DNA from 4 places in the Pseudomonas sp. Z4-7 genome. Region 4 is predicted to be linked to each of the others. Evidence: predicted binding sites of a transcription regulator. Region 4 holds the regulator's gene; each other region holds the start of a gene.

Region 1 (4,319 bases), 2.5 Mb from region 4:
TTTGCCGGTTAGTCGGCTCTACATACCAATAGTTTGTACTTTGGACAGGGCAATGCTGCCCAGTCCGGCCAGGTTGAGCATCAGCTCACCGCCCGTCTGGCTGATCGTCACGCTGCTGACCGTGGCCGGCAGGTTGGTGATCAGCGACGTGGCCTTGCCGTCGATGGTGGTCGAGGCCGCGAAGGTGTACGTGCCCGACTCGACCGTCGTGCCCGCGTCGTTCTTGCCATCCCAGATGAAGGCGGAGTTGCCGGCGTTCTGACTGCCCAGATCGATGGTGCGAACGGTCTTGCCGTCCTTGTCCACGATCTTGACGGCGACGGAGGACACCGATGCCGGTACCACTACCGTGCCGTTGAGGCTCTTGGAGGTGTCGACCACGGCCTTGTCACCGGGCGCGATGACCGAGCGACCGACCAGGGACGAAGCCTGCAACGCCTGGGACGAGTTGTAGTTGCCAGCGATGCCGCTGACGGTGTCGTTGAGCGTGGTGATGCCTTCCAGGCTGCTGAATTGCGCCAGTTGGGCAACGAACTCGCCGTTATCCTGTGGCTCCAGCGGGTTCTGGTTTTTCAGCTGGGTCACGAGCAGTTGCAGGAACGCATCCTTGCCCAGCTCTTTATTGCCGGAGGCAGCGTTGGTTGCCGCGCCCAGGCCATCGGTCGTGGTGTTGGTCTTGACCGAGGAGTTGGCCAGAATCTCGTTGAGGCTCAAACCGCTGGTGGTGTTGGTGACGCTCATGTGACTCGCCCCTTATCACTGACCGAGGGTCAGGACCTTCTGCATCATGGCTTTGGCGGTGTTCATCATTTCGGCGTTGGTCTGGAACGAACGACTGGCGGAAATCATGTCGGCCATTTCTTCAACGACGTTGACGTTCGGGTAGTAGACGTAACCCTTGGCGTCGGCGGCCGGATGATTCGGCTCGTAACGGGCGTCGAGGTTGCTCTGGTCTTCAACCACGCCGAGTACCTGCACACCCTGCCCGGCCGCGTCCTGATTCTGGAACAGCGAGTCGCTGCCGCCGGACTGGCCACCCTGGAACATGGTGGCGAATACCGGGTGGCGGGCGCGATAGGTCTGGTCGATGCTCGACGAGACGGTCTCGGCGTTGGCGATGTTACTGGCGACGGTGTTCAGGCGAGTGGTCTGGGCACTCATGGCACTGCCGGCGATGTTGAATACGCTCGCGATCGACATGAATTACTCTCCACGCAGGGCTGATACCAGCCCTTTGAATTTACTGTTGAGCAGGGTGAAGCTGGCCTGGAAGTTCACGGAGTTTTCCGCGTAGTTGGACTGTTCCAGTTGAGCATCCACGGTGTTCTGGTCGATCGACGGCTGCATCGGCGTGCGATACATCAACGATCCGTCGCCACTGCCAACGCCCTCGGCTTCGATATGACGGTTGTTGGTCATGTTCAAGGCGAAGTGGCCGTTCTTGGTTTTTTCGTTCTGCTCGGCGAGCACCTTGGAAAAGTCCAGGTCACGGGCCTTGTAGTTCGGGGTGTCGGCGTTGGCAATATTGTTGGCCAGGACTTCGGCACGCTGGGCGCGGAAGCTCAGGGCCTGTTCGTGGATACCGAGCGCTTTATCGAAGCTGATGCTCATGGCGGAAACCTTTGGGTGACCAGAATGTTCGTACGATGGCTTTAGCAATCACCGTGCCACTTTCCAAAAGCCCGTAAACCGGGGCTTTGCGGGGATCGGCAAAGCGGCAATGCCAGAAAAGCGGCAATCGGTTTCCGCTGGCTGCCGCTTTTCTGCCGCTTTCATCCAGACAATGGGGGACAAATGTGGGAGCGAGCTTGCTCGCGATAGCGATCTGTCTGATACATGGATTTTGGATGTGCCGCCGCTATCGCGAGCAAGCTCGCTCCCACAGGAATGTGTTGGATTGGAGAAACTGGAGGGCAAAAAAAAACGGGAGCCCCGTAGGGCTCCCGTTTTTTATAACCCAGGCCAATCACTTCGCCTGATAGATGATCCCCGGACTGCACTGGACCATCTGGTAATGATCCGGCAAGCCGTTCAACGCCTCGGACGCGCCCAGGAACAGGTAGCCGCCCGGCTTCAGGGTGCTGTGGATACGCAGCAGGATGTCTTTCTTCACCTCGGCGGAGAAGTAGATCAGCACGTTGCGGCAGAACACGATGTCGAACTTGCCCAGGCTGGCATAGCTGTCCAGCAAGTTGAACGAGCGGAACTCCACGCGGCTCTTGATCGGCGCCTTGACCACCCACTTGCCCGGCCCTTTCGGATCGAAATAGCGTTGCAGGCGATCAGGCGACAGGCCACGGCCGATCGCCAGGCTGTCGTACTCACCGGTCTTGCAGTTGTTGAGCATGGTCCCGGACAGGTCGGTGGCGACAATTTGCACGCCCATCTTCAGCTGGCCGAGGTTGGAGCGCTCGAACTCATCGATGGACATCGACAGCGAATACGGTTCCTGTCCCGACGAGCAGGCCGCCGACCAGATGCGCAGGCGTTGCCCCGGACTGGCCTTGATGGCCGCCGGCAACACCCGGTTCTTCAATACCTCGAAGGGATAGGTATCACGAAACCACAGGGTTTCGTTGGTGGTCATCGCATCCACCACCATCTCGCGCAAACCGCTGCGTGGCTGGGTCTGGATGCGCTGCACCAGTTCGCCCAGCGACTTGAGACCCTGTTGTTCCATCAATTTGTTGAGACGGCTCGACACCAGGTACTGCTTGTTTTCACCAAGCAAGATGCCACAGGCTTTTTCCAGGAAGACCCGGAACTGTTCGAAATCCAAATTACCCGTAGACAAGATACCGCCTCTTTTCACTGTGTTGACTTGCCGGGCGCACAACGCGCCCGACCTTTATTCTGCTGCCTTGATTCGCTCGACCACACGCGACGCCAGGTCATCGGGCCGGAACTTGGCCAGAAAATCATCGGCGCCGACTTTCTTGACCATCGCCTGGTTGAAAACCCCGGACAACGAAGTATGCAAGATGATGTGCAGCTTCTGCATGCGCGGGTCGCTGCGAATCTCCGATGTCAGCGTGTAGCCATCCATCTCCGGCATCTCGATGTCGGAAATCATCATCAGGAACTCTTCTTCCGGCTTCTTGCCCTCATCGACCAACTGGCGCAGGTAATCCAGCGCTTGCCGTCCGTCGTTCAGGGCAATCACTTCGACGCCGACCGTTTGTAGACAACGCGTGACCTGCTTGCGTGCCACCGAAGAATCGTCGACGGTCAGGACCCGCAGCGAAACCGCCTTGTGCTGCGTCTCGGCATCCACCACGCCGACGGAAATCGTCTCCGGGGTCGGCGCCACTTCGGCGAGGATCTTCTCCACGTCGATGATTTCAACCAGCTGGTTGTCGACCCGGGTCACCGCCGTCAGGTAGTGATCGCGGCCGGTGCCCTTGGGTGGTGGATGGATCTCTTCCCAGTTCATGTTGACGATGCGCTCCACCGACCGCACCAGGAACCCTTGGGTCTTGGTGTTGTACTCGGTGATGATCACAAACGGATTGCTCTGATCCAGCAGCCGACCGGAACCGGTCGCCATTGCCAGGTCGAGAATCGGGATGGTCGCACCCCGGATATTCGCCACACCGCACACGACGGGACTGGATTTCGGCATCAGGGTCAGTTTAGGGCATTGCAGCACCTCGCGGACCTTGAATACGTTGATCCCATACAGTTGTTGGCCATCGAGACGGAACAACAACAGCTCCAGGCGATTCTGACCGACCAGCTGTGTGCGCTGGTTTACCGAATCCATCACTCCCGCCATGCCCTGACTCCTACCTAACGCTAATGTGTCCGACGCGCATTCATCACTAAACGGCACGGGGCTTGCTATTGAACCGGCATGAACGCACAAACGACATTTTCTCGACGCCTGACCACTCACTGCCGCCATTGGCTCGGTGCACTGTTGGCCGTCTGCCTGTTCGCGGTCGGCGGACGCGCCGTCGCTGATGTGCCGGTTACCTTGCCTGATCTCCTTATCGGCGTCACGCAGGGCTTTCTTGAATTCACCGTAGAAGACTATCTGGCAACCAGTCAAACCGAAGGTCGCTACGAGATCGAAGTCAACCAGCTCGATCCGCGCCTGCGCATGCCGATGTGCGACAAGGAATTGACTGCCTCGCTGGAAAGCCCGGCCAGGCCCCTGGGTCGGGTCACGGTGAAGGTACGTTGCGACAGCGCCGCGCCCTGGACGGTTTTTGTGCCCGCTCAAGTGCGGCTGTTCCGCGAGATCGTCACGACCACCCGTCCGCTCAAGCGCGCCGGGATTGTCGAGCCCCAGGACGTAATGCTGCGTGAACGCGACA
Region 2 (4,319 bases), 2.8 Mb from region 4:
GCGAAGCACTCTGGCTGACCACCATGATGGTTGCCATCCTGGTGATTCCGAGCCTGCTGGTGGGCTTGCTGGTGGCGATGTTCCAGGCCGCCACGCAGATCAACGAACAGACCCTGAGCTTCCTGCCGCGCCTGTTGGTGATGCTGGTGACGCTGATCGTCGCCGGTCCGTGGCTGGTGCAAACCTTCATGGAATACATCCTGCAGCTGTACGGCAGTATTCCCCAGTTGATCGGCTGACCCGATGTCGATGCTCGAACTGACGGACACCCAGATCAGCAGCTGGGTGGCGTCGTTTATCCTGCCGCTGTTTCGCGTCACCGCCGTGCTGATGAGCATGCCGGTCTTCGGCACGACCCTGGTGCCAGGCCGTGTGCGCCTGTACCTGGCCGTGGCAATCACCGTTGTCATCGCGCCCGGACTGCCGCCGATGCCGCCGGTCAATGCCCTTGACCTCAGTGCGCTGATGCTGGTGGCCGAGCAGATCCTCATTGGTGTCCTGCTGGGGTTTTCACTGCAGCTGTTCTTCCAGGCGTTTGTGGTGGCCGGGCAAATTATTTCGATCCAGATGGGCATGGCGTTCGCCTCCATGATCGACCCCACCAACGGCGTCAACACCGCGGTTATCGGGCAGTTCCTGACGATGCTGGTGACATTGCTGTTCCTCGCCATGAACGGGCATCTGGTAGTGTTTGAAGTGCTCACCGAGAGCTTCACCACAATGCCGGTGGGCAGTGCGATGCTGGTCAATCATTTCTGGGACATCGCCGGCAAGCTCGGCTGGGTCCTGGGGGCGGCGATGCTGCTGGTATTGCCAGCCATCACCGCGCTGCTGGTGGTCAACATCGCTTTTGGCGTGATGACCCGCGCGGCGCCGCAGCTGAACATTTTTTCCATCGGCTTCCCCCTCACGCTGGTGCTGGGCATGGTGATCTTCTGGGTCAGCCTGGGGGATATTCTCAACCAGTATCAGCCGTTGGCCACCCAGGCCTTGCAGCTGCTACGCGACATGGCACAGGCGCGCTGAACCATGGCTGAGAGCGAAAGCGGTCAGGACAAGACAGAAGACCCCACGGAGAAACGCACCAGGGAGTCCCGCGAGAAAGGCGAGATCGCCCGCTCCAAGGAGCTCAACACCCTGGCGATCATGCTTGCCGGCGCTGGCGGCTTGCTGATCTATGGCGGCGATCTGGCGCTGGAACTGCTGGAGATCATGCGCCTGAATTTTTCCTTGCCCCGGGAAGTGTTGCTGAGCCCTGGCGCCATGACGCAGTACTTGCTGCATTCGGGCAAGATCGCGCTTCTGGCGATTCAGCCCGTGCTGATCTTTTTATTGTTGGCGGCATTCATCGGCCCGATTTCGCTGGGCGGATGGCTCTTCGCCGCCGGCAGCCTGGCACCCAAGTTCAGCCGGATGAACCCGGCCGCCGGCATCAAGCGCATGTTTTCCACCACGGCGCTGGTGGAGCTGCTCAAGGCTTTTGGCAAGTTCCTGCTGGTCCTGTCCGTCGCGTTGGTGGTGCTGGAGGGCGACATCGACGATCTGCTGCGCATCGCCCATCAACCGCTGGAACAGGCCATCATTCATAGCGTGCAGCTGGTGGGATGGAGCACGTTGTGGATGTCTTGCGGTTTGATCCTGATCGCCGCCATCGATGTGCCAATCCAGCTCTATCAGAGCAAGCAGAAGCTGATGATGACCAAGCAGGAAGTGCGCGACGAGCACAAGGACGCGGAGGGCAAGCCGGAGGTCAAGCAGCGGATTCGCCAATTGCAGCGCGAGGTCTCCCAGCGGCGCATGATGGCGGCGATTCCCGACGCCGACGTGGTCATTACCAACCCGACCCACTATGCGGTGGCGCTCAAATACGATCCTGAAAAAGGCAATGCGCCGGTGCTGCTGGCCAAGGGCAGTGATTTCCTGGCGTTGAAGATCCGCGAAATCGCCGTTGCCAACGAAGTGATGCTGCTCGAATCGCCGGCGCTGGCGCGCTCGATCTACTACTCCACCGAACTCGATCAGGAAATTCCCGGAGGTCTGTACCTGGCTGTGGCCCAGGTGCTGGCCTACGTCTACCAGATCCGCCAGCACCGCGCCGGCAAGGGCAAGCGTCCCGAACCGCTCAAGGACCTGCCGATCCCGCCGGATTTGCGGCGCGATTCCTAATTCAGCCGATGCTATTCCCTTAGGGCATCGACAAACCCGTGGCGAGGGAGCTTGCTCCCGCTGGGCCGCGAAGCGGCCCCAAAACCCGCCAGATGCGGGGCATCAGACACGCCGCACCCGCCGGTTTGCGACTGCTTCGCAGCCGAGCGGGAGCAAGCTCCCTCGCCACGGGTACCCTTTCTTCTCAAGTGAACCGTATTACCCTGTGGGAGCGAGCCTGCTCGCGAATGCGCCGATCCAGTCGATACAGGCGCCGACTGACAAACCGCTTTCGCGAGCGGGCTCGCTCCCACAGGGTTGAAGTCGCTTCGGCCTTTCTATTCCAAGCTTTTGCAAAAGTTGGAAAGCTTCTTGCAATACCCCGTCTGCGCCCCCTCCGGGCGTCAAAAGTTTGCTTCACAGGAACGGGGAATATTGGTGGATCGCTCTCAGTTATTCAGCACCGCACGCAGCAACGTAGCCGACCTCAGCCGGGGGAATCTGGGTGTGCCGCTGTTGCTGCTGGTCATGCTTGCCATGATGATGCTGCCGATACCGCCGTTCCTGCTCGACGTGTTCTTCACGTTCAACATTGCGCTGTCCATCGTGGTACTGCTGGTTTGCGTATACGCTCTGCGGCCGCTGGATTTCGCGGTGTTTCCAACCATCCTGCTGGTGGCGACGCTGATGCGCCTGGCGCTGAACGTGGCGTCCACTCGCGTGGTCATGCTCCACGGCCAGGACGGCCACGCTGCCGCCGGTAAGGTGATCCAGGCCTTCGGTGAAGTGGTGATCGGCGGTAACTACGTGGTCGGTATCGTGGTTTTCGCCATCCTGATGATCATCAACTTCGTCGTGGTGACCAAGGGTGCCGGGCGGATTTCCGAGGTGAGCGCGCGTTTCACCCTCGATGCGATGCCCGGCAAGCAGATGGCGATCGACGCCGACCTCAACGCCGGCCTGATCGATCAGAACCAGGCCAAGGCTCGTCGTCTTGACGTGGCTCAGGAGGCCGAGTTCTACGGTTCCATGGACGGTGCGAGCAAGTTCGTGCGTGGCGACGCCATCGCCGGCCTGCTGATTCTGTTCATCAACCTCATCGGCGGGATGGCCGTCGGTATCTTCCAGCACGGTATGACGTTCGGTGATGCTGGCAGGGTCTACGCCTTGCTGACCATCGGTGACGGTTTGGTGGCGCAATTGCCATCACTGTTGTTATCCACAGCTGCCGCGATCATGGTGACCCGTGCTTCGGGCTCCGAAGACATGGGCAAGCAGATCAATCGCCAGATGTTCGCTTCGCCCAAGGCCCTGGCCGTGGCGGCCGGCCTGATGGCGGTGATGGGTATCGTGCCGGGCATGCCCCACGTGTCGTTCCTGAGCATGGCTGCCCTGGCTGCTGGTGGCGCCTACCTGTTCTGGAAAAAGCAGAACGGGCAAAAGGTCCAGGCGCTGGAAGAGGTCAAGCGTCAGCAGGAACTGCTGCCATCGCCGGCGCGGGCCATGGAAACCAAGGAGTTGGGTTGGGACGATGTGACGCCGATCGACATGATCGGCCTGGAAGTCGGCTACCGCCTCATCCCACTGGTCGACCGCAACCAGGGTGGTCAATTGCTGGCCCGGATCAAGGGCGTGCGCAAGAAGCTGTCCCAGGACCTGGGCTTCCTGATGCCCACCGTGCATATCCGCGACAACCTCGATCTGGCCCCAAGCGCCTATCGCCTGACGCTCATGGGCGTGATCCTGGCCGAAGCCGAGATCTATCCTGACCGCGAGCTGGCGATCAACCCAGGACAGGTCTACGGTTCGCTCAACGGTATTACCGCCAAGGATCCGGCTTTCGGCCTGGAAGCGGTGTGGATCGAAATCAGCCAGCGGGCCCAGGCGCAATCGCTCGGTTATACCGTGGTAGACGCCAGCACCGTGGTGGCGACCCACTTGAACCAGATTTTGTACAAGCACTCCAGCGAGCTGATCGGCCACGAGGAAGTCCAGCAATTGCTGCAAGTACTGGCCAAAGGCTCGCCAAAACTGGCCGAGGAGCTGGTGCCGGGCGTGGTGTCGCTGTCGCAGTTGCTCAAGGTGTTGCAGGCGCTGTTGGCCGAACAGGTCCCGGTGCGCGACATTCGCAGTATCGCCGAAGCCATCGCCAACAACGCTTCGAAGAGTCAAGA
Region 3 (4,319 bases), 2.0 Mb from region 4:
TGTGAAAGGCAAGGTCGATCGCTACGCGCCTGTCACGATCAAGGGCGCGGTCAACCCCTTCGACCCGATGGCCAGCCTCGACATCGCCACCAGTTTCAAACGGGTCGAGCTGACCACCCTGACGCCGTACTCCGGCAAGTTCGCCGGCTATCGCATCCGCAAGGGCCGGCTCAATCTCGACCTGCATTACCGGATCACCAAGGGCCAGCTCCAGGCCGACAACAAAGTCGTGGTCGAACAACTGCAACTGGGGGAAAAGGTCGACAGCCCGGACGCCGTGAGCCTGCCGCTCAAGCTCGCCGTCGCCTTGCTGAAAGATTCCGAGGGCAGGATCTCCATCGAGCTGCCGGTTTCCGGCAACCTCAACGATCCGCAGTTCAGCGTCATGCCGATTGTCTGGCAAACCCTGCGCAACCTGGTGGTTCGCGCGGCACAAGCGCCGTTCAAGCTGATCGGCGGGCTGGTGGCCGGCGGCGGCTCGGAAGACCTGGGCAGCGTGGCGTTCGCGCCGGGCTCCAGTGACCTGAGCAAGGAAAACGAAAACGCTCTGCTCAAGTTGTCCGAAGCCCTGGGCAAACGGCCAGAGTTGAAGCTGGAGATCGAAGGCACCGCCGCCGAAAGCAGCGACGGCCCGCTGCTCGCCGCCCAGCGCCTGGAACGCGAATACCAGTACAACTACTACAAGATGCTGCAGCGCAGGGGCGACAAGGTCCCGGCCAAAGCTTCGTTGCTGGAAGTACCGGAAGACGAAAAAGCCCCGCTGCTTGAAGGCATCTATCGCACTCGCCTGAAGACTCAACCACCGGCCGAATGGACACAACTGGATAAACAGGCCCGCATCGAAAAACTCCGTGAAGGGGTCATCAGGTTTTGGAGCGGCAGTGACCTGCTGTTGCGCGAACTGGGGCAGGAGCGGGCCAGCAGCATCAAGGATTTCCTGGTGGACAAGGGCAAGCTGGCCGATGACCGCGTGTACTTCATCGACGCCAGCCTCGGTCAGGCCGAAAGCGACGGTAGCGTCATTACCCCTATGCATCTGGATGCCGAATGAAAATGAAGTGTCTGTCTGGAATCGGCCTGGTCCTGCTGCTTGCGACCGGCCATGCATCAGCCGCCGAGACCCTGCGCTGCGGCAGCCAATTGATCAGCGTCGGTGATCGCTCCAGCGAGGTGCGGCAGAAGTGTGGCGAGCCCACGGCGCGCGATGACCTGGGCTACCAACGCAGCGCCAATCGCCGGGAAGAGTACCCGGTGGAGGAATGGACCTACGGGCCCAACAACGGCATGTACCAATACTTGCGCTTCGTGGGGAATCGGCTGGTGGAGATCACCAGCAAGCGTGGGCGGTGATTGTGCCTCTGGGACAGGCATTTCTCATGCATAGCGCCGACGCCTTCGCGAGCAGGCTCGCTCCCACGTTTGACTGCATTTTTGCCTGACGAAACTCGGTCCAGTGTGGGAGCGAGCCTGCTCGCGAAAAGAACAACCCGGTTTCCTGGCCGTACACCAGGTTTTCTCCCCAGAATAGAACAGGCCCCCGGCACGAATGCCGGGGGCCTGTAATGGCCACGTCCCTGTGGCCTTTCGCATGAACTCCAAAGCAACGGCATACGTATATCTCAGCCCGCGTGCCGTGCCTTCTCCCGTTCAGGCGAGAAGCCTAGCCTTACTCGGCTTTCAGACCGTCAGCCGATACGGCTTTGACGCCTTTGATTTTCTTGGTGATTGCCACAGCGGTGTCTTTTTGTGCCTCAGTAACCTTGGTCATAGAAGACAGGGACACAACGCCTTTGTTGGTTTCAACCTTGATGTCGGAGCCTGGAATGCCTTTCTCGGTGACCAGGTCAGCTTTGACCTTGGTGGTGATCCAGGTGTCGGAAACGTCTTCCTTAGCCTCTGTCACTTCGCCAGCAGCCAGCATCATCGGTGCCTGAGTCGCTTGAGTGGTCTCGGCAAATGCGTTAGCCATGGTCAGGGTCAGTGCAGTGGCAGCAGCGGCAGTGATAGCGAACTTCTTCATACGAGTAACTCCTGTTTTTCTCAGAAACTGCCGAAAGTGCATCGCGGCAGGTTGTCAGGAGTAGTGCGAAGGCTGTGCCAGTTTTGAAACAATCAGATTTCCCTTTAAATTCATATAGTTAAGCGAAGCGGCATTTTTCACAATCATGCAATTTGCATGACCGGATGATTTGGTACATGCAAGTTGCGGGTTTTGGCCCGGTTGCTAACTCCATGAATTGCGTAAACATTTCTCACCCAATAAAAAGCCCCGCTATAAAAGCGGGGCCAAGTCATACGGCATGGTCTATGCCCCGTCACAACCTGCTGGCAAGAATTCTTGAGCAGCGGTTGAAGTACAGGTCCAGACCCCTGTAGCCGCCCGACTGAGCGTAATAGTCCTGCCGAGTACAGGAGCAGGTGCGTTAACAAGAGTGCAAACGATCGCGCCTACTCCAGTGTTAGCCACGCCTTCCGCCGTAATAGTGCAGTTGCTGGTAGGGGATGTGCCGCCAATGTTGGCCAGCGTGGGGGCCGTTCCTTGATTCATGACATCTTCGAACGCCACCCTCAAGGTAGAAATTTCCGCCAAGCCCGCTGTCGCCTTTGCCCGCGCCTGGTACCTCGAATACTGCGGCAACGCAAACGTCGCCAGGATGCCGATGATCGCCACCACAATCAGCAGCTCGATCAAGGTGAAACCCTTTTGCCTGTTCATAGTCATCTCCCTTGTATGAGTCGGATCTCATGCGATGACACGAGCATTGCACGGCACATGCCAACCACCGCGGCCCCGCCAGCCGAAGCTTTTCCAGCGACATACGAGCAAGGTCCTACCCCAACAACCGCACTATCTGACGCTTTTTGTCACCTCTGCTCGCTGGTGAGGCACCGATGCTTGACTAGGCTATAAATCATGAACAGTCCGCCACCGGTATTCCCATGAATGACATCGCCCTCAGCGGCCTGGCCAAGCAACTGGTGCTGGCCGAACTGATCACTGAACAAAGCGCGCAGCAGGCCTACCAACAGGCGCAGCGCAATCGCACGCCCCTGGTCAGCTATCTGGTGCAGAACAAACTCGTCCAGAGCCGCCAGGTGGCGGAAATCGCCTCGGAGCATTTTGGTATCGCCCTGCTGGACCTCAACAGCCTCGACAAGGACAACCAGCCCGCTGGCCTGGTCAGCGAGAAACTCGTGCGCCAGCATCACGCCCTGCCCCTGTGGCGGCGTGGCAACAAGCTGTACGTGGGCATTTCCGATCCGACTAATCACCAGGCCATCAACGACATACAGTTCAGCACCGGCCTGACCACCGAAGCCATACTGGTGGAGGACGACAAGCTCAGCGATGCCATCGAGAAGTTCTTCGAGTCCAGCAGCACGGGCCTGGAAGGCATGGCCGACGTCGACCTCGACGGCCTCGACATCGAGTCGATCGATGACCGCAAGCAGGATGCCATCGCCGGCCAGGACGGCGACGATGCGCCGGTGGTGCGCTTCGTCAACAAGATGTTGCTGGACGCGATCAAGGGCGGCTCTTCCGACCTGCACTTCGAACCCTATGAAAAGACCTATCGGGTACGCGTGCGCACCGACGGTATGCTGCGGGAAGTCGCAAAGCCGCCCATCCAACTGGCCAACCGCATTGCCGCGCGCCTCAAGGTGATGGCGAGCCTGGACATTTCCGAACGACGCAAGCCCCAGGACGGACGGCTGAAGATGCGCCTGTCAAAGACCAAGTCCATCGATTTCCGGGTCAACACCCTCCCCACGCTTTGGGGAGAAAAGGTGGTGATCCGGATCCTCGATCCCTCCAGCGCGCAAATGGGCATCGACGCCCTGGGCTACGAACCGGAACAGAAAGACCTGTACATGGTGGCCCTCAAGCAACCCCAGGGGCTGATTCTGGTAACCGGGCCGACCGGCTCGGGCAAGACCGTGTCGCTGTATACCGGCTTGAACATTCTCAACACCGTGGACATCAATATTTCCACCGCCGAGGACCCGGTGGAAATCAACATGGAAGGCATCAACCAGGTCAACGTGAATCCGCGCCAGGGGCTGGATTTCGCCCATGCACTGCGCTCGTTCCTGCGCCAGGACCCGGATGTGATCATGGTCGGCGAGATCCGCGACCTGGAAACCGCCGAGATCGCCATCAAGGCGGCCCAGACCGGACACCTGGTGCTGTCCACGCTGCACACCAACAGCGCCGCCGAAACCCTGATCCGGCTACAGAACATGGGCATCCCAGGTTTCAACATCGCCACGGCAGTGCACCTGATCATCGCCCAGCGCCTGGCGCGCAAGTTGTGCAT
Region 4 (4,319 bases):
GGCTGTATCACCGCCATCTTCGCGGCGGTGGGCTACTGGAACATCAGCCCGGAACGCTTCCTCGACCAGCCTGCGGTCCAGGCGCCGGAAAACGATATCGACTGGTACGCGACCAACACGCACACCTTGCAGTACTTGCCTGACGGCAAGCTGCAGTATGAGATGACGTCGGACAAGGTCGATCACGTGAAGGCCAGCGACATCACGCTGGTCACCAAGCCGGACCTGAACATGTTCCGCGGCACGGAGTTTCCGTGGCACGTACAAAGCGAGCGTGCCGAGGTCAATCCCGGCGGCACCGAGGTGGAACTGATCGACTCGGTACGCGTGGCCCGAACCGATGAGAAGAACCGTACGACCATCATTACCAGTACCCGTATGACAGTCTTCCCGCAGCGCCAATATGCGCAGACCGAGCAACCCGTTAGAATCGACGGCGCCGGCGGCGTGTCGACCGGCACGGGAATGAAGGCCTATTTGAAGGAAAGCAGGATACACCTGCTATCGAACGTAAGAGGACAGTATGAAGCTCGCTAAAACCCTCCCTATTTTGCTCAGTCTGGGCGCAGCACTGGGAAGCGCGAGCGCCTGGGCCCTCCCCACCGACCGCGACCAGCCTATCCGCATCCAGGCCGACGACGCGCAACTGGACGACAAGAACGGCGTCGCCACCTATAAAGGTGACGTGATCATCACCCAGGGTTCGATGAAGGTCACCGGCAATACCGTGACCATCACCCGCACCCAGTCCGGCGACATCGACGTGGTCACCTCGGTAGGCAACCTGGCCTACTTCGAGCAAATGCAAACCGCGGGCGACACCAAGCCGGTCCAGGGTTATGGCGTCACCATCCAGTACCACGCCTCCCAGGACCGCGTCGTATTGATCGACCGCGCCAAGGTTGTCGACAAGGACAACAACGTGACCCAAGGCGAGAAAATCGTCTACGACACCAACAAGAAACTCGCCAGCGCTGGTCGCGCCACAGGCAGCAAGGTCACCGAATCGCGCCCGCGCATCGACATGGTGATCCAGCCGAAAAAGAAAACCGACGAGCAGAAGGCCCAGTAATGGCAACTCTGAAAGCTCAGCATCTGGCCAAGAGCTACAAGAACCGCCAAGTCGTGCGTGACGTCAGCCTGTCCATCGAAAGCGGCCAGATCGTAGGCTTGCTCGGCCCCAATGGCGCGGGCAAGACCACCTGTTTCTACATGATTGTCGGCCTGGTGCAGGCCGACCAGGGTCGAGTGCTGATCGATGATCTGGACGTCAGCCACCGGCCGATGCATGGCCGGGCAAAGGCTGGCATTGGCTACCTGCCACAAGAGGCGTCGATCTTTCGCAAATTGTCGGTAGCCGACAACATCATGGCGATCCTGGAAACCCGCCAGGAGCTCGACAAGGCCGGCCGTCGCCAGGAGCTGGAAAGCCTACTGCAGGAGTTCCATATCAGCCACATTCGCGACAATCTGGGCATGAGCCTTTCCGGTGGCGAACGTCGCCGCGTGGAGATCGCCCGCGCCCTGGCCACCGCGCCGAAATTCATTCTGCTGGATGAGCCGTTTGCCGGCGTGGACCCGATTTCGGTGGGCGACATCAAGCAGATCATCCATCACCTCAAGGCCAAGGGAATCGGTGTGCTGATCACCGACCACAACGTGCGCGAGACGCTGGATATCTGTGAAACCGCCTACATCGTCAACGATGGCCAGCTGATCGCCGAGGGCGACTCCGCCACCATCCTGGCCAACGAACTGGTCAAGGAAGTATACCTGGGCCATGAGTTCCGCCTTTAAGCCAAAGGTGGCCTGGCGGATGCCCGGGCGCCCTCAATTAATTGAGATAGCCCCCTAGGCAAACACTTCAGTTTCAGGCATATAATTTGCTTAAGTTTGGCGCTTCGGCGCCCTGTAGTGGATGGCGCATGTGCGCCGGCGAATAAGGTGTTAAGCCCCAGCCATGAAACCATCGCTAGTCTTGAGAATGGGCCAGCAGCTGACGATGACACCGCAGCTGCAACAGGCTATCCGCCTACTCCAATTGTCGACCCTGGACCTGCAACAGGAAATCCAGGAGGCGCTGGAGTCCAATCCGATGCTCGAACGCCAGGAAGAAGGCGACGACTTCGACAATACCGACCCACTGGCCGACAACGTCGAGCAGAAAACTACCCCGGAGGTCCCGGAACCGTCCTATCAGGAAGCCGCCCCGACGGTAGATAACCTCGACGATGGCGAATGGAGCGAACGCATTCCCAATGACCTGCCCGTGGACACGGCGTGGGAAGACGTCTACCAGACCAGCGCCAGCAGCCTGCCAGGCGGTGACGACGACGAGTGGGACTTCACCACTCGCACCTCTGCTGGCGAAAGCCTGCAAAGCCATCTGCTGTGGCAACTGAACCTGGCGCCGATGTCGGATACCGACCGTCTGATCGCGGTGACGTTGATCGATTGCATCAACAACCAGGGCTACCTGGACGAGACCCTCGAAGAAATCCTCGAAGCCTTTGACCCGGAGCTCGATATCGAGCTGGACGAGATCGAAGCTGTCCTGCATCGCATCCAGCAATTCGAACCCGCCGGCATTGGCGCTCGCAACCTAGGCGAATGCCTGCTGCTGCAATTGCGACAGCTGCCCGCCAAGACGCCATGGCTGGCCGAAGCCAAGCGCCTGGTCACCGACTACATCGACCTGCTGGGCGGCCGCGACTACAGCCAGTTGATGCGTCGGATGAAGCTCAAGGAAGATGAGCTGCGCCAGGTCATCGAACTGGTGCAAAGCCTGAATCCGCGCCCCGGCTCGCAAATCGAATCCACCGAGCCCGAGTATGTCGTCCCCGATGTGATCGTACGCAAGCACAACGATCGCTGGCTGGTGGAGCTGAACCAGGAATCGGTACCCAAGCTGCGGGTCAATGCCCAATACGCCGGTTTTGTGAAGCGTGCCGACACCAGCGCCGACAATACCTTCATGCGCAATCAGTTGCAGGAGGCGCGCTGGTTCATCAAGAGCCTGCAAAGCCGCAACGAAACCCTGATGAAAGTCGCCACCCAGATCGTCGAGCATCAGCGCGGCTTCCTGGAGTACGGTGACGAAGCGATGAAACCGTTGGTCTTGCATGACATCGCCGAGGCGGTGGGCATGCACGAGTCGACGATTTCGAGGGTGACTACCCAGAAATTCATGCATACCCCAAGGGGCATCTATGAATTGAAATACTTTTTCTCCAGCCACGTCAGTACCTCCGAAGGCGGTGAATGCTCGTCCACGGCCATCCGCGCGATCATTAAAAAACTGGTCGCTGCGGAAAATCAGAAAAAGCCGTTGAGTGACAGCAAGATCGCTGGTTTACTGGAGGCACAAGGCATTCAGGTGGCCCGCCGTACCGTCGCCAAATACCGCGAATCCCTGGGAATCGCGCCTTCGAGCGAACGCAAGCGGTTGATGTAACAGGCCACGCCACAGCGTTCCAGTGGCAGGTATTTCTACCTGCCGCTTTATGCACTGGCAACGAAGGAGAAGCTGTATGCAAGTCAACATCAGTGGACACCAACTGGAAGTGACCGAACCCCTGCGCACCTACATCGGCGAAAAACTCGACCGATTGGAAAGGCATTTCGACAAGATCACCAACGTGCAAGTCACGATGAACGTCGAGAAGCTGCTGCAGAAAATCGAAGCCACGCTGCATATTCCCGGCGGAGAAGTAGTTGCCAACGCAGAGCATTCAGACATGTATGCCGCGATTGACCTGCTGACCGACAAGCTGGATCGCCAACTCAAAAAGCATAAGGAAAAGACCCAGAGCCTCCTTCAGGGCGCAACCGGTCGTTAACCCCCCCAATCCATGATCCGACTAGAATCCATCCTGACCCCCGGCCGTTCCCAGGTGAACGCGCCGGGTGGCAGTAAAAAGAAAGCCCTCGAACAAATCGCCAACCTGATCCACCGCGAAGTGCCGGATCTGGAAATGCAGGACGTTTTCGAGGCGTTGGTTGCCCGTGAAAAACTCGGTTCCACCGGTTTTGGCAACGGCATCGCCATTCCCCATTGCCGCCTCAAGGGTTGTTCCGCGCCGATCAGTGCGCTGCTACACCTTGAAGCCCCCATCGATTTCGACGCCATCGACGGCGCCCCGGTCGACCTGCTGTTCGTATTGCTGGTCCCGGAAGCGGCGACCGATGCGCACCTCGAGCTGCTGCGCCAGATCGCCAGCATGCTAGACCGCAAGGAAGTACGCGAAAAACTGCGCAGCGCCCCGAGCAACGAAGCCTTGTATCAGGTAGTCCTGGACGAGCAGAACGGCCATTAAACA

What was found. The regulator sigma-54, encoded in region 4, starts transcription at its own class of promoters, with help from an activator protein. The targets are predictions, from matches to a motif close to ANTGGCATNNANNTTGCTNT.
Region 1: the regulator sigma-54 is predicted to act here: its motif matches at 1,653-1,672, upstream of flgB (flagellar basal body rod protein FlgB).
Region 2: the regulator sigma-54 is predicted to act here: its motif matches at 2,505-2,524, upstream of flhA (flagellar biosynthesis protein FlhA).
Region 3: the regulator sigma-54 is predicted to act here: its motif matches at 2,762-2,781, upstream of J3P91_RS23240 (pilin).

The regions. Positions count from the first base shown of each region.
Region 1 covers NZ_CP071642.1:4,640,551-4,644,869, forward strand. The annotation lists gene flgD (flagellar hook assembly protein FlgD) at 19-741, opposite strand; gene flgC (flagellar basal body rod protein FlgC) at 757-1,200, opposite strand; gene flgB (flagellar basal body rod protein FlgB) at 1,204-1,611, opposite strand; gene cheR (protein-glutamate O-methyltransferase CheR) at 1,967-2,794, opposite strand; gene J3P91_RS20685 (chemotaxis protein CheV) at 2,849-3,775, opposite strand; gene flgA (flagellar basal body P-ring formation chaperone FlgA) at 3,854-4,319, shown strand, end outside.
Region 2 covers NZ_CP071642.1:4,352,639-4,356,957, reverse strand. The annotation lists gene fliQ (flagellar biosynthesis protein FliQ) at 1-239, shown strand, start outside; gene fliR (flagellar biosynthetic protein FliR) at 250-1,026, shown strand; gene flhB (flagellar biosynthesis protein FlhB) at 1,030-2,166, shown strand; gene flhA (flagellar biosynthesis protein FlhA) at 2,584-4,319, shown strand, end outside.
Region 3 covers NZ_CP071642.1:5,178,578-5,182,896, forward strand. The annotation lists gene J3P91_RS23225 (DUF748 domain-containing protein) at 1-1,051, shown strand, start outside; gene J3P91_RS23230 (DUF2845 domain-containing protein) at 1,054-1,350, shown strand; gene J3P91_RS23235 (BON domain-containing protein) at 1,667-2,020, opposite strand; gene J3P91_RS23240 (pilin) at 2,306-2,716, opposite strand; gene pilB (type IV-A pilus assembly ATPase PilB) at 2,941-4,319, shown strand, end outside.
Region 4 covers NZ_CP071642.1:976,098-980,416, reverse strand. The annotation lists gene lptC (LPS export ABC transporter periplasmic protein LptC) at 1-537, shown strand, start outside; gene lptA (lipopolysaccharide transport periplasmic protein LptA) at 524-1,072, shown strand; gene lptB (LPS export ABC transporter ATP-binding protein) at 1,072-1,797, shown strand; gene J3P91_RS04160 (RNA polymerase factor sigma-54) at 1,961-3,454, shown strand; gene hpf (ribosome hibernation-promoting factor, HPF/YfiA family) at 3,531-3,839, shown strand; gene ptsN (PTS IIA-like nitrogen regulatory protein PtsN) at 3,852-4,316, shown strand; gene rapZ (RNase adapter RapZ) at 4,319-4,319, shown strand, end outside.